Regions from separate parts of the Paenibacillus sp. KN14-4R genome, predicted to be linked through region 1. Evidence: a T-box and tRNA genes for the amino acid it is inferred to sense, from the RefSeq annotation. Region 1 holds a T-box; the other regions hold tRNA genes.
The links. The T-box of region 1 lies ahead of argS (arginine--tRNA ligase). A T-box ahead of a tRNA ligase gene usually reads a tRNA of that ligase, here a tRNA-Arg.
Positions count from the first base shown of each region.

Region 2: it encodes a tRNA-Arg, which carries the amino acid that the T-box ahead of argS (arginine--tRNA ligase) is inferred to sense. The anticodon was not compared.
Region 3: it encodes a tRNA-Arg, which carries the amino acid that the T-box ahead of argS (arginine--tRNA ligase) is inferred to sense. The anticodon was not compared.

Region 1 covers NZ_CP197466.1:3,950,436-3,955,165, reverse strand. Annotated here, with positions in the region: gene ACSBOP_RS19515 (M1 family metallopeptidase) at 1-1,632, opposite strand, end outside; T-box leader at 1,755-1,982, shown strand; gene argS (arginine--tRNA ligase) at 2,033-3,730, shown strand; gene ACSBOP_RS19505 (hypothetical protein) at 3,808-4,080, shown strand; gene ACSBOP_RS19500 (response regulator) at 4,166-4,730, shown strand, end outside.
Region 2 covers NZ_CP197466.1:40,727-45,456, forward strand. Annotated here, with positions in the region: gene ACSBOP_RS00230 (S-layer homology domain-containing protein) at 39-3,032, shown strand; tRNA gene ACSBOP_RS00235 (tRNA-Arg) at 3,111-3,187, opposite strand; gene ACSBOP_RS00240 (LacI family DNA-binding transcriptional regulator) at 3,361-4,335, shown strand; gene rbsK (ribokinase) at 4,349-4,730, shown strand, end outside.
Region 3 covers NZ_CP197466.1:3,822,433-3,827,162, forward strand. Annotated here, with positions in the region: gene ACSBOP_RS18810 (phosphoglycerate kinase) at 1-873, opposite strand, end outside; gene gap (type I glyceraldehyde-3-phosphate dehydrogenase) at 980-1,984, opposite strand; gene ACSBOP_RS18820 (sugar-binding transcriptional regulator) at 2,075-3,100, opposite strand; tRNA gene ACSBOP_RS18825 (tRNA-Arg) at 3,323-3,394, shown strand; gene clpP (ATP-dependent Clp endopeptidase proteolytic subunit ClpP) at 3,587-4,171, shown strand; gene ACSBOP_RS18835 (HPr family phosphocarrier protein) at 4,242-4,511, opposite strand; gene whiA (DNA-binding protein WhiA) at 4,644-4,730, opposite strand, start outside.

The DNA.
Region 1 (4,730 bases):
GTAATCCACCATCAGGGCCCCATAAATAAACTGATTGAAGAAAGATTCCCAAGATTGTTTGGTTACTTCTTCTACGACATTTTGAAAATCATGTGTGGTTGGGTGCTTGAACCGCCAACGTTCAAAGTATGTGCGCATGATGGTACTCATCGTATCAGAGCCAACACGACTTTCAATTTCTTTGAGTACTAACTTCGCACGTGTATAGACATTATCTGCATATTGGCTATGCCCATGGTATTCCCATGCATTTTTCTTAAGAGCTGCTGGGGAGGTGACGTAACTGGCTTCTACAGGAAGATTAGTCGATACGCCGTATTCGCTTTGCATAAGCGCATCTTCAGCATAGGAAGTAAAGCCTTCATCGAGCCAAGCTTCTTCGAACTCATTGGATGCAACCATTCCATAGAAGAATTGGTGTCCAATCTCATGTACGATGACGCGTTCAAGTTCGAAGCCTGGCGACTTATCGGCGGCTCCCCATCCAGTCACAAGCGTCGGATATTCCATCCCACCTGCGCCATTTCCGCCAGGAGGTGGAATGACGATTGAAAGTGTATCGTATGGATAGGTACCGTACCATTCACTATAACGAGTGAGTGCTTTTTTGGCAGCGGCAAAATAGCGGCTTTTCAGCGCCTCATGTGCGGGATCGAGGTACAGTTTTATTTTTAATCCGGGAATATTCTTAGTTGCCAAAGTCTCCTCATAATAACGAAATCGGGGCGAAGCTGCCCAAGCGAAATCATGCACATCATCGGAATAAAAATCATAAGATCTGGTCTTGGATGCCGGATCTTCCTGTGAAGATTTAATAGGAAAACCTGTTGCGGCTACAACATAGCTTGCGGGAACTTTGATTTTAACATTATAAATACCAAAATCTGCATAGAACTCGGAATTGCCATGATACTGGTGCAAGTTCCAACCTTCTTCAGCACGGTCGCGGGTGCCTTCTGTTTCATATACGGCAAGTTTCGGAAACCATTGACCAGCCATGTAGAAATCATCGACATAGCCCATGCGGGCAAAGGCAAATGGCATTTTGACCGTAAAGTCGGTTTTAAGCGTAATACTCTCACCTGGATTAACCGCTTGTGGCAAAGAAATTTTGAGTAGAGTATGATCGTCTGTATTGCCGTCATCGGGCTGCACGAACCACATACGGCCTGTTAAGTCCTGTCCATTTTGTGTTTGCAGCTTATTCAATTTCATGGAGCCAACACTATCTTCCAGCGCTTTATCACCACGGAGTTGACCACCTGATTCGCGCATGAAGGTCGTCTTTTTGGATGCAAAAGCATTTGGATACAAGTGCATGTACAAATGATCGACAGGCTTCATCCCTGGATTTATCCACGTAATGGCTTGCTGTCCACGAAGCTCTTTTGTATCGGGAAGCAGTTCCACATTCATGTGGTACTCCACGACCCGATTGCTGAGGGCTTGTTCGGTCTTGGGTGTGGGATTGGGAATGGGATTGATAGGTAAAGGCTCAACACGAGCCTCTATTCGGGATAAAGCAGGCTCATTTTGGGGCAGGAACAGCTTCGAAGCCACATATACAGTTGAACCTGCGACAACAATAAGCAGAAACCATTGCAACCAACGATTATACATACGATTTTTCATTTCTTCACCCGCCTTACAAGCATCTACAGCATGTATATGTTGGCAAGTCCCATAATATTTCTACAAAAATTTAGGTTTGATAATTGATGTAGGATTCGATATAATGCTTAGAAATCATTGTTCAATCATCTGAGATCGGGAAAGTAGCACATTGTAGAAGGATCAGCGAGCCGGGAAAGTGAGAGCCGGTACGGAAGCATGTTGTGAAGAGGACCCGTGAGATGACAGGCCGAACTTCGTGTAAGGTTTGTCCGGTTTACGCCGTTATCTGTTCCGAGTGGCTTGACGCGCATGTTCTGGCATCATCAAGTCATAAGAGTGGCACCACGGGATCAATCCCCGTCTCTTTACGAGGCGGGGTTTTTTGTATTTTTTGATAAAGAAAAAGGAGGCAATCAAAATGATACTTACACAGACAGCAAAGGCACTTGCGGCATATATTTCGCTACCTGAGGAGGAGATCCGGAGACTCTTGGAAGTACCGCCAAACCCCGAGCTTGGGGATGTGGCACTGCCGTGTTTTCAATTGGCTAAACAATGGAAGAAAAGTCCTGCCATGATCGCGGGGGAACTAGCGCAGACGATTCAGATTGAAGGAATGTCATGCTTTGCAGCAGGTCCTTATTTAAATGTAGTGTTTGATCGGCAGGTTGCAGCTGGACAGTGGTTATCCACCATTCTAGAGCCGACGTTCGGTCGGTCTAATATAGGGCAAGGTAAGCACGTAATTATTGATATGTCAGCGCCTAACATTGCAAAACCAATTGGAATCGGACATTTACGGTCGACGATGATCGGCAATGCACTGTATCAAATATATAAGGCAGTAGGCTATAAGGTTATGAATGTGAATCATATCGGAGATTGGGGGACCCAGTTCGGTAAGCTGCTTGTTGCCTATTTCAAGTGGGTTAATCTTGATGCTGTGAAGGAAAATCCGATTCAGGAGTACTTGCGGTTATACGTACAATTTCATGAAGAGGTAGAGGCACATCCAGAGCTGGAAGATGAAGCACGGGCTTGGTTTCATAAGCTGGAGTCGAAGGACGAGGAAGCGACGGCCCTGTGGCAGGGTTTTGTGAAGGAAAGCTTAACGGAGTTTAATCGGATGTATGAGCGTCTAAATGTGCAGTTTGATTACGTACTTGGCGAAAGTTTTTATAACGATAAAATGCAAGCTGTGGTGGATGAACTCAAAGAAAAGAAATTGCTTGAAGAAAGTGATGGGGCGCTTGTTGTGCGGCTGGATGAAGAGGGGCTGCCACCTTGTATGATTGTGAAATCAGACGGGGCCTCCATTTATGCAACAAGGGATCTAGCGACAGCGATTTATCGGCATGAACAGATGCAAGGTGAGAAGATGCTGTATGTGGTAGGGGGAGAGCAGTCGCTTCATTTTCGTCAAGTCTTTCATGTGCTTAAGAAAATGGGCTACGAGTGGGCGGATGAATGTGTGCATGTTCCGTTTGGTCTCATGAAATTTGAAGGGAAGAAGATGTCCACTCGCAGAGGACGAATCGTGATGCTGGAGGAAGTGTTGGATGAAGCGGTAGGTCAAGCTCGGTCAATTATCGAAGCGAAAAGCGCATCACTGACAGATGAAGGAAAGGCGAAAGTAGCAGAGGCAATCGGAGTTGGCGCCATTATATTTAACGACCTGAAGAATCATCGGATGAACGAAATTAATTTTTCGATGGAAGATGCGCTAAGTTTTGACGGAGAGACAGGTCCTTATATGCAGTACACCTATGCAAGAACGCAAAGCGTTTTGAACAAAGGATATGCGCAAAGCGAGCCACTCGTTCAGGATCATGTAAAAGGGGAGTTTATAACCTCAGACTCGGCTTGGCAGCTTCTCAAAGCTTTAACGCAGTTCCCAGGCATTCTTGAAATGAGCGCTAAGCAGCAAGAACCGTCGATTTTAGCAAAATATATTCTTGTTGTTGGGCAGCTGTTCAATCGGTTCTATCATCAGGAAAGAATGCTCGTAGATAACATCGATGAAAAGCATGCCAAGCTTGCTTTAGTCGAAGCGGCGAGCCGCATAATCGCAAAAGGCCTTCAGTTGCTAGGATTGCAAACGCCTAAGCAGATATAAGGAGCACGTTCCAATGCTTGGTTCAGATTATGTTTAGAATCCTATGATTTAATGAAGTAAAGTAGGAGGGTTGCGTTATGAAGAACATGGATTTATCGCATAATCAGCTAGATGCATTGGAACATGCGCAGGAGCATGGGGGAAAGCTGTTACGTTGGAAAAAGCAGGGGTATTGGACGTATGAGAACGCAATGGAAGAGGAAATAGATTCTGATCAGAAATCATCTCTACCAGAGTGGTATTGTAGGACGACTACCATATTCGCTTTAGTTCGGCGAGGGTATATGAAGATGGATAATTGGGAGAGCTGTACCTTAATAAATGACAAGACAAACCTAGATGCGATATAGAACAAGTAGCTTCGAAAGGTACCGCTGTGGATACATTACTGCTAGAATAGGAAAGAAGCAGTGTAACATAAGGGGAGAGTTAATCTTGAAAGCAATAATCGTCGATGATGAGAATTTGGCTTTGCAGAAAATGACAAAGCTCTTGCAAACCCAAGATGGTTTCAACGTAAATGTGGAGCTGATCGGGGCATATCTATATCCATACGAAGCAGTATCCGCGACCCGTAACGATGCGCCGGATATTGCTTTTCTGGATATTGAGATGCCGGAGATGAGCGGCTTTGAGTTAGCTGACCAACTGCTGGAATTACATCCACAGTTGCAGGTCGTATTTGTCACTGCTCATCAAGATTTTGCCGTGAAGGCCTTCGAGGTCAATGCACTTGACTATCTCCTTAAACCTGTGCATCCTACGAGACTTGCTATGACTATGAATAGGATCGCTCAGTCGAAACAGGTAAACACTGCGGAAAAAAGTCAATCAACGCAATCCCAATTATCGATTTGCTGTCTACGCAGCCTGCATCTTATGAATCAACATCAAGAAATGCAGTCTTTCCCTTGGAAAACATTAAAAGCGCCAGAGTTATTCGCGTATCTGATTCATTACCGCAACAAGACAGTGAGCAAGCAAAGCCTAATGGATCTTC
Region 2 (4,730 bases), 470 kb from region 1:
AAAATAATAATATTTTGAATGGAGAGGTTCATAAAAACATGGGTATGCGATTTAGATTAAAGAAATTGCAAGTGTTTAAGAAATCAAGATTTATAGTACTAGCAGTTATGGTCATGCTGAGTACGTTAGTTGTGCCTGTTGGGGTAATGGGAGAGGTAGCTGATAATAATACCCCAGTGTCTGTAAGTAATGAGGAAGGAAAAGAAAATCAGGGTCAAATGAAAGAGTTAGCAAATGGAGGAGCACAAGATGTAACTCCTATTAAAGTGTCAGATATAATATTACATCCATTCGATGGATTTGGTAAATTTATGATTCAAACAACAAGCAGGCTTTCTCCTTATGATATCAAAAATGAACTAATTATTACTTCAGCAGAAAAAAATCAAGTAGTTGATTATAATATTTATCGTAATGACTATCGTAATGGACAAATATATATAGAAATTATTAATCCAAATTTAGGGATTTTATACAAGCTTAATTTCTCAGATAAAATTACTATAAAGGCTAATTTAGATACTACAATAAAGTGGGAACTGAATGAAAGTAATATGTATATCGAACAAAAAATATTTCCTGAAAAGCCTATTAAAGGTAGTGATTTTAATGTAGCTATACGAACTCCTTTTAATTTTGAAGGAATTAATATATCTAACTTTAAGCTAAACGCATATAAGACCGGTACCAATCAGAAAGCAAATGGAAATATCATACTTCGTAAAATTAAAACAAGTGGATCAAAAGAGTCCTTTTCTATTTTTACATTAACTAGTGATACAGTTGAAAATATTGATATTGAATTTATATTAAATAATACCCCACTTGGAAAGTTGAAGAACATTAACATATATAATGAAGATGATGATAAAAATAATGATCCAAGTTGGTGGGTCATGGACGGAATGTATTCTTTAACTTATCACCAAGATGACAAAACGAGTATAGTTATTAATTGGAATGAAGCATTTGATTTAAAAGAAATTACCCATTATAAAATCATTGTGAATGAAATAGATATTGCAACTTTGCCAAGTAGTGTTCTAAGTTATAAATTAACAGGATTATCACTTGATACGGAATATCGAATAGAGATTGCAGCAGAGAATGTATTAGGTAGATGGACAAAATATGCTAAAGCAATCTTATATAAGACACCTGATGAAGATAAAGTTGTAACAGGGGTAGATGCTTTTGGAGGGATTGTAGGAGGATTTAGGTTACACCTTGTAGGTGCAAGTGCGCAAGAGATAAGAAAAGGTTTAAAGGTGTTCTTTATAAATAATGGAACAAAACAATATGTTGATTTTTCTATAGATGAAATATCGCGCATGATTACACTTAATTTTGCAGTGCTAAAGAGAGAATATTTTTATGAGATTTCGCAACCATTAGTCTTAAAAGAAGGGACAAATACAAAATTAGTCTGGAATTCAACATTGAACAGAAGTAAAACTACGCAAACCATTTCTCCTTCAAAACCGAAAATTAATGAGGAGTTTACGTTTAAAGTGAGATTAAATGATGCAGCAGGATTTGGGTATAGGAATTTTCATAAAGACAATTTTAGTATTGTACCATTGGTTTCAGGGACTGATAAAATTGCTAGTGGAAATTTAATTATTAATAATGTGAAGTTGGGGGATAACCTAGAGGATGATGGGAAAAATGGTACGGATGATCTATCAACCTATTATATAACAGCCTCCTATTCCAAAGCAGAAAACATCGATATTCAAGTGAATGTGGACAACGTTGTTTTACCTGAGAAATTAAAAAATGTTAGTATCGTTTCAGACGGTCAAACACCCGAGATTCCGCCTACAACACCACCAACATCACAACCTAATGGTGGTTCTTCATCCGGTGGTTCCTCTAGTCCAGTAGTGGCACCTTCATTACCTGAAATTAGGATCACATCAGATGGTGTACAATTAAAAGGTGATCTTAAAAATGTAAATTGGAACAATTTATTTACTTCACTCAAAGAAACGAATAAAAATCAAATTACAGTTGATTTCAAAAGTAGCTTAAATGTTCCATTAGCAGCTATCTTATTAGGAAAGCAAAAACTATCTGAAGGTTACATCCTTCTTAGCAATGAAAAGGGAACGGCAAAACTAAAATTTAGTGATATTAATGAGGATTTACTGAAGAACAATTTCGACAATTATACAAATCTAATACTCAATATAGTGCTGCAGCCTGAAATCAGTACAAGTCCGGAAGTTGTTGCTCATTCTTTACCCGTGAGAATGTACGTGAAGAATGGGGAGAAGCAAATTGAGGTGAACTGGTTAACATCGCAGGTTATTTTGCCTAAGGGATCTACATCCGATGTAATTGTGGTTAAGAAAAATGCTGATACTGGTGAGTGGGCTTATGAACCAGCTACGACTATGATGAAAGACGGCCAACTTATTGTAGAATTCAAACATCACTCTAATGATATGCTATATGTTCTGAATTATAGTAAGACTTTTGATGATGTAAAAGGACACTGGGCAGAGAAGGATGTATCATGGTTAGCATCTAGATTTATAGTAAAAGGGAATTATGAAGGGTTATATAAACCACAAGATCCTATTTCACGAGCAGAAGTCACTTCATTGTTAATGCGCATTCTGGGATCAGAGTCTGGTCTTCCGCAAGCGGAGAGTATATTTAAGGATGTTGATTCTCAAAAATGGTATTCAAAAGATATTAATCAAGCATTCAAGTTAGGTTTAATTAATGGTTTGAATGCTGATCAGTTTGCACCGAATGATTCTATTACAAGAGAGCAGCTTGCAGTCATGCTGAGCAAAGTCATTGAAAAACATAGTTCTGGTAAAAATAAATTCGATATTGATTTGTTAATAAGTTTTAGTGACAAGGATCAGCTTTCTGATTGGGCAATCAGCGCTATGAAATTGCTTGTTAATGAAAAGATCATGCAAGGTAACGAAGATAAAAAACTTGCACCTAAAGATCATGTGACACGAGCAGAGGTTGCCGTGTTACTAAAAAAAATGATAGAGTATTTGAAATAAATAATAATAAAAATAAAGCCGATGGATGAGCGATCCGTCGGCTTTTTTATAGTTGAAAAAGGGATGTTGTATCCTTTATGGCGCGCCCGATACGATTCGAACGTACGACCTGCAGTTTAGGAAACTGTCGCTCTATCCTGCTGAGCTACGGGCGCGCGGTACAAGGGATATTATAGCATGTCGATGCATGAATAGGGAAGTTGATCCAAAGACCGTGTAAGAAAAAATGATAGCGCTAACAAATAATCAAGGATAGGTTATTGACTATCAGATAAATAAAGCGTATATTGATTGTGTAACCGGTTACCTAAATGAGTGGAGTGAGTGTATGGCTTCGATTAAAGACGTGGCACAGCGTGCAGGCGTATCTGTTGCTACGGTATCAAGGGTTTTGAATGATAAGGGCTATGTTGGGCATAACACAAGGGAAAAAGTTGAACAAGCGATCAGTTCGCTCAACTATAAGCCCAATGAAGTAGCAAGAAGCCTGTTTAAGAAACAGTCGAGTACGGTCGGTCTGATCGTGCCGTCCATTATGAACCCCTTTTTCACCGAGTTAGCAAGAGCAGTCGAAGACACCGCTTCCAAGTTGGGTTACAATGTCATCTTGTGTAATTCCGATGGCAATAGTGAAAAGGAACAAGGCTATTTGGATGTACTGCAACAAAATTATGTGAATGGCATTATTATCTCTTCCAACACGCTAACGGCTGAACAAGTTGAATCGCTTAACATTCCAATTGTCAGCATTGACCGTGAAATTAGCAGCGGCTTACCTACAATTGTAGTGGAGAACAAGCGGGGAGCGGCAGTGGCTACACGTTTTTTGCAGAAAAAAGGGTGTAAGCGGATTGCCCACATTAGAGGTACAGTTGGGGTAGTGAATGCAGAAGAGCGATTCGAAGGTTATAAGGAAGTTGTTTCTTCTGAGCCATGGTATCAAGAGAGCTACATTGTAAATGGCAATTATGATATGCAAACCTCAATCCAAGCGACATTAGCGCTATTGGAGCGTCATCCAGAAATTGATGGTATCTTTGCTGCCAATGACATTATGGCAATTGGTGCGATTAAAGTCGCGCATCAGCTTGGATTAAAGATTCCTGAACAGCTTTCGATTGTTGGATTTGATGGAATTGCTTTAACGAATGTGATGACCCCTGAATTAACGACCATTGTACAGCCTATCTATGAACTTGGTGAAAAAGCAACAACCATGCTTGTTGGGCTAATGAGACAGCAGCCAGTGGAAGAAACCTATTATAGATTAGATGTGGAACTAGTAGAGAAAAATTCAACCTAAGGAGTATACGGGTATGGAGCAGAAACCTAAGGTTACAATTGTAGGAAGCATTAACATGGATTTGGTTACGATTACTTCTCAGCTGCCTAAAGTAGGCGAGACACTCTTCGGTGATCAGTTCCAGATGAATCCGGGTGGGAAAGGCGCGAATCAAGCAGTAGCTGCGGCTAGACTTGGTGCTCACGTGCAGCTCATCGGTTGTGTAGGATCAGACAATTTCGGTAAGGAACTATTGGCGCATCTTCAAAATGAAGGTGTTGATGTGAGCAATGTGGAACCGGTTACAGGTTCGACTGCTACCGCATCGATTACGGTATCAGGTGGAGACAACAGCATCATTGTAGTGCCTGCTGCGAATCATAGCGTTACAGCTGCATTTGTTGAATCGAAACGCG
Region 3 (4,730 bases), 130 kb from region 1:
TTCCCATTCAGCTGGGATGTTATCGATCGATACAATGTCTGTATTTGCAGATGCACTGAAGTCATCCGCAACGACGATATCTACTGGAAGTAATAGATTTACGCCTTTTTCTTTCGCTTTGTTAATAAATTCAAGTGCGAGATCAAGCTTTGTATTGTCTACAAGAGATTTGCCGATTTCATGACCCTGGGCTTTAAAGAACGTATACGTCAAGCCGCCGCCGATAATCACATTATCAGCGATCTCAAGCATTTTGTTAATGACATCAATCTTATCTTTAACCTTTGAACCGCCGATAATCGCTGTAAAAGGACGTTCTGGATTGTTCAAGGCTTTACCAAGTACATCAAGTTCCTTCTCCATCAAAAGACCAGACACTGCTGGCAAGTGATGCGCGATACCTTCAGTTGAAGCATGCGCACGGTGCGCAGCGCCGAATGCGTCATTCACGTACAGATCTGCAAGTTCTGCAAAAGCTTTTGCAAGTTCTGGATCGTTCTTCTCTTCGCCTGCATAGAAACGAACATTCTCAAGCAATAATACATCGCCGTCTTTCATCTCTGCGATTTGTGCTTTAACCGTTTCACCAATAGCCTCATCTGCCTTGATTACTGGCTTGCCAAGTAGCTCAGAAAGACGTACTGCAGCAGGAGTTAGGCGCAATTTTTCAACAACTTCACCGTTAGGACGACCCATATGGGAAGCAAGAATCACTTTCGCGCCACGTTCGATCAAATATTGAATCGTAGGCAGTGTTTCACGAATCCGTTTGTCATCAGTAATTTTACCATCTTCTAAAGGTACGTTAAAATCAACGCGCATAAATACTTTTTTACCGGAAACTTCGACGTCGCGAACGCTCTTTTTGTTCAATGGAATTCCTCCTAGGGGTAGGTTTATAGTAAAAGCTTAACATAAAGAGAGAAAGAGGAGAATCGCTTCTCCTCTTCAGTTTTGTTGCTTATATAATCGCTTGTTCTTATAGACCTTTTTTCGCAATGTAGGAAGCTAGGTCAAGAACACGGTTGGAGTAACCCCACTCGTTATCGTACCAAGATACAACTTTAACCATGTTGCCGCCGATTACCATCGTTGTCAAAGCATCGATAGTGGAGGAAGCTGGGTCGCCGTTGAAGTCGCTGGATACCTTTGGCTCTTCGGAGTAGTTCAAGATGCCCTTCATTGGGCCTTCAGCTGCTTCTTTCAAAGCTGCGTTTACTTCTTCAACAGTAACGTCTTGCTTAAGTTCTACTACCAAGTCTGTAACGGATACGTTAGGAGTAGGAACGCGCATGGACATACCATTCAATTTGCCTTTCAATTCAGGCAATACAAGGGATACCGCTTTAGCAGCGCCAGTTGTAGTAGGGATAATGTTTTGAGCTGCTGCACGAGCACGACGCAAGTCTTTGTGCGGCAAGTCAAGAACGTTTTGGTCGTTCGTGTAGGAGTGAATTGTGTTCATCATACCTTTAACGATACCGAACTTGTCGTTCAATACTTTAGCAAATGGCGCCAAGCAGTTTGTTGTGCAAGATGCGTTGGAGATGATTGTGTGGTTAGCAGCATCGTATTTATCTTCGTTTACGCCCATAACGATTGTGATATCTTCGTTAGTTGCTGGAGCGGAGATGATAACTTTCTTAGCGCCACCTTTAAGGTGCATGGAAGCTTTGTCTTTCGCTGTGAAAATACCAGTGGATTCAACAACGATTTCAGCGCCAACTTCAGCCCAAGGCAATGCTTCAGGGTTACGCTCAGCAAATACTTTGATGGATTTGCCGTTAACTTTGATTTCGCCTTCGCCAGCTTCTACAGTTGCATCTAGAACGCCGTGAGTTGTGTCATATTTAAGCAAGTGCGCAAGAGTTTTTACGTCAGTCAAGTCGTTGATTGCAACAACTTCAACTTCAGTGTTTGTAAGAGATGCGCGGAATACGTTACGTCCAATACGTCCAAAACCATTAATACCGATTTTTACCATGAAGATCGTCCTCCTAGATAAATGCAATATATTTCAAGATGCACGGTAAAGTACATCAAGATGACAAAATAAGTAACTAACAAGTTAAGATTAAGAGATATACTTCATGATTTCATGTGCGGCTGCTTCATCCGTTACAAGAATGTCCTCGTGACCGAATCGAAGCACAGAAGCAATCGCTTCTCCCTTACTCTTCCCACCGGCAACACCGATGACAATTTCAGTCCGCTGAATGTCTTCTAGCTGTAATCCAAGTGTCGGCATCTTATGTACAACCGTACCCACTTTGTCAAAATAGTATCCGAACGCTTCAGCTAGTGCACCGGCATTTTGCAATTTCGCAGTTGTTTCATCGTCCACTTTTCTTCGTTTTGCCATTATCATAGCATCCCCGATTCCGTGAACAACGATACGGCACTTACGGACAAAGTCAATGATCTCCTTAATGTTTGCCTCTTGCATGAGCGATTGATACGCTTCTTCGCCAAGATCATCAGGTACGTGGAGCAGTCGATACTGCCCTCCTGTTTTCTTCGCCATCTCAGAAGCAATCGTGTTCGCTTGCATCTCCACACTTTCACCAAGTCCGCCTCTTGCAGGCACGAACCAAGATCCTTTCAGTGGAGCTGAGGTAACAAGCTGACTTGCAATGCGCGCCATAGTTGAACCGCCTGTTACAGCAATAATATCGTCGTTCGTTACATTTTTGCGAAGCACAGTGGCTCCAGCAAGACCCAGTTCTCTTTTCGTAAAAGAGGATGTATCTGCATCTCCTGCAACGATCACAACTTGTTTCAGATTAAAGGCGGAGCGGATTTGCTCTTCCAGATCGGTTAAACCGAACACTTCTTTAATCATCGGCTCTATATCCTGTAATAGCTGTCGTCCGACTTCTGATACGCTCATCCCGCTTACTTCGATTTCAATTAGGCCATGAGCCTTTAAGAAATCAATTTCACTGCGCAGGATTCGCTCTGTCATATCTAATGACATCGCAAGCGTTCTTCGGCCAATTACACCTGAGACCATAATATGGTGCAGCACGGTGTACCTTTTTTTCATTACTTCTAGAAAATCCGGCATGAGCTGCCTTTGAATTTCAAGGATTTCTCTCATTCTACACCTGCCACCAGGACATTTTATGTCCCATGGGTTCATTTTAAGTCCCACCTGACTACGTTTCCTATTATACCTAATAATGAGAGAGGAAGCAACTGTCGTATGACGCTTTTTTACCACATATGGTTATAGGCTTTCAAAAGATCCTCGATTTTATTCTGCACCCTTGATTTTTTCTGTACGTTATCCTATAATTACTCTTGCTGTCACTTATAATTTGCGCCCGTGGTCCAATGGATATGACGTAGGCCTCCGGAGCCTGAGATCGAGGTTCGATCCCTCGCGGGCGCGTATATTTACAAGAACCAAGCTCCTTCATTTAGAAGGAGCTTTTTTAATGGATATCGAATTATATATCATTACCCTGATGTTGTTTGACCTTTGTTGACCTTTAGTATAATTTCAGGTATGATAACAGAAACAGTATAATATTAATGAAGCCGCGCGTAACGCACGCTCTGCTAATTTAAGGAGGTCAAGATTATGAGTGGTTTTATTCCAATGGTAGTTGAGCCAGATGCAAGAGGCGAACGTTCGTATGACATTTACTCACGTCTGCTGAAAGATCGTATTATTTTTCTAGGATCACAAGTCAATGATCAAGTCGCAAACTCCATCATTGCACAGATGTTGTTCTTGGCAGCACAAGATCCGGATAAAGACATCTCGCTATACATTAACTCCCCTGGTGGTTCCATCACTTCCGGGATGGCGATATTTGATACCATGCAGTACATTAAGCCTGATGTATCTACGATTTGCGTAGGGATGGCTGCTTCCATGGGTGCTTTCTTGCTTGCTGCTGGTGCGAAGGGTAAACGTTTTGCACTTCCGAATGCAGAAGTCATGATTCACCAACCACTTGGTGGTGCTGAGGGTCAAGCTTCAGATATTCAAATTCGTGCGAATCGTATCATTAAATTACGCGAAAAGCTGAATGGCATTTTAGCAGAACGCTCTGGACAACCTATCGAAAAAGTTGATCGCGACACAGACCGTGACTACTTTATGACGGCAGCTGAAGCGATGGAATACGGTTTAATCGATAAAGTAATCGAGAAATTGTAATCCGCTCCACAACCCCATAAAAAACATAAAAAAGCCGCTGATTCCTCAGCGGCTTTATTGTTGATTCCTCTTATTGATTATCCAGTTCCTCTTTGCTTACTAAAGTAGCAAGAGCTGTTACAGCTTGATCAGCATCAGAACCTTCAGCGGAGATCGTAACTTCAGTTCCAGTGGAAATTGCCAAACTCATGATACCCATGATACTTTTGGCATTCACTTTCTTCTCATCCTTCTCAACAAAAATTTCAGATGAGAACTTATTCGCTTCCTGAACGAATAATGCGGCAGGTCTTGCATGAAGACCGGTCTTTAATTTCACAACGACTGGGCGTCTTGACATCGAACCAATTCCCCCTTTTTCTCTACAAATTTATTATACAAATTTTACCATTGTAACCAAAAGAAAACGCACTCATTTAACATTAGTATACCATTTCATCAACAATTACACTACATAAATATACGAACAGCCTTATTTAATCCCACGAATTCGATCAGCAAGCTCATCCAGCTTACGCAGACGATGATTGACACCTGACTTACTTACTTGACCTTTGAG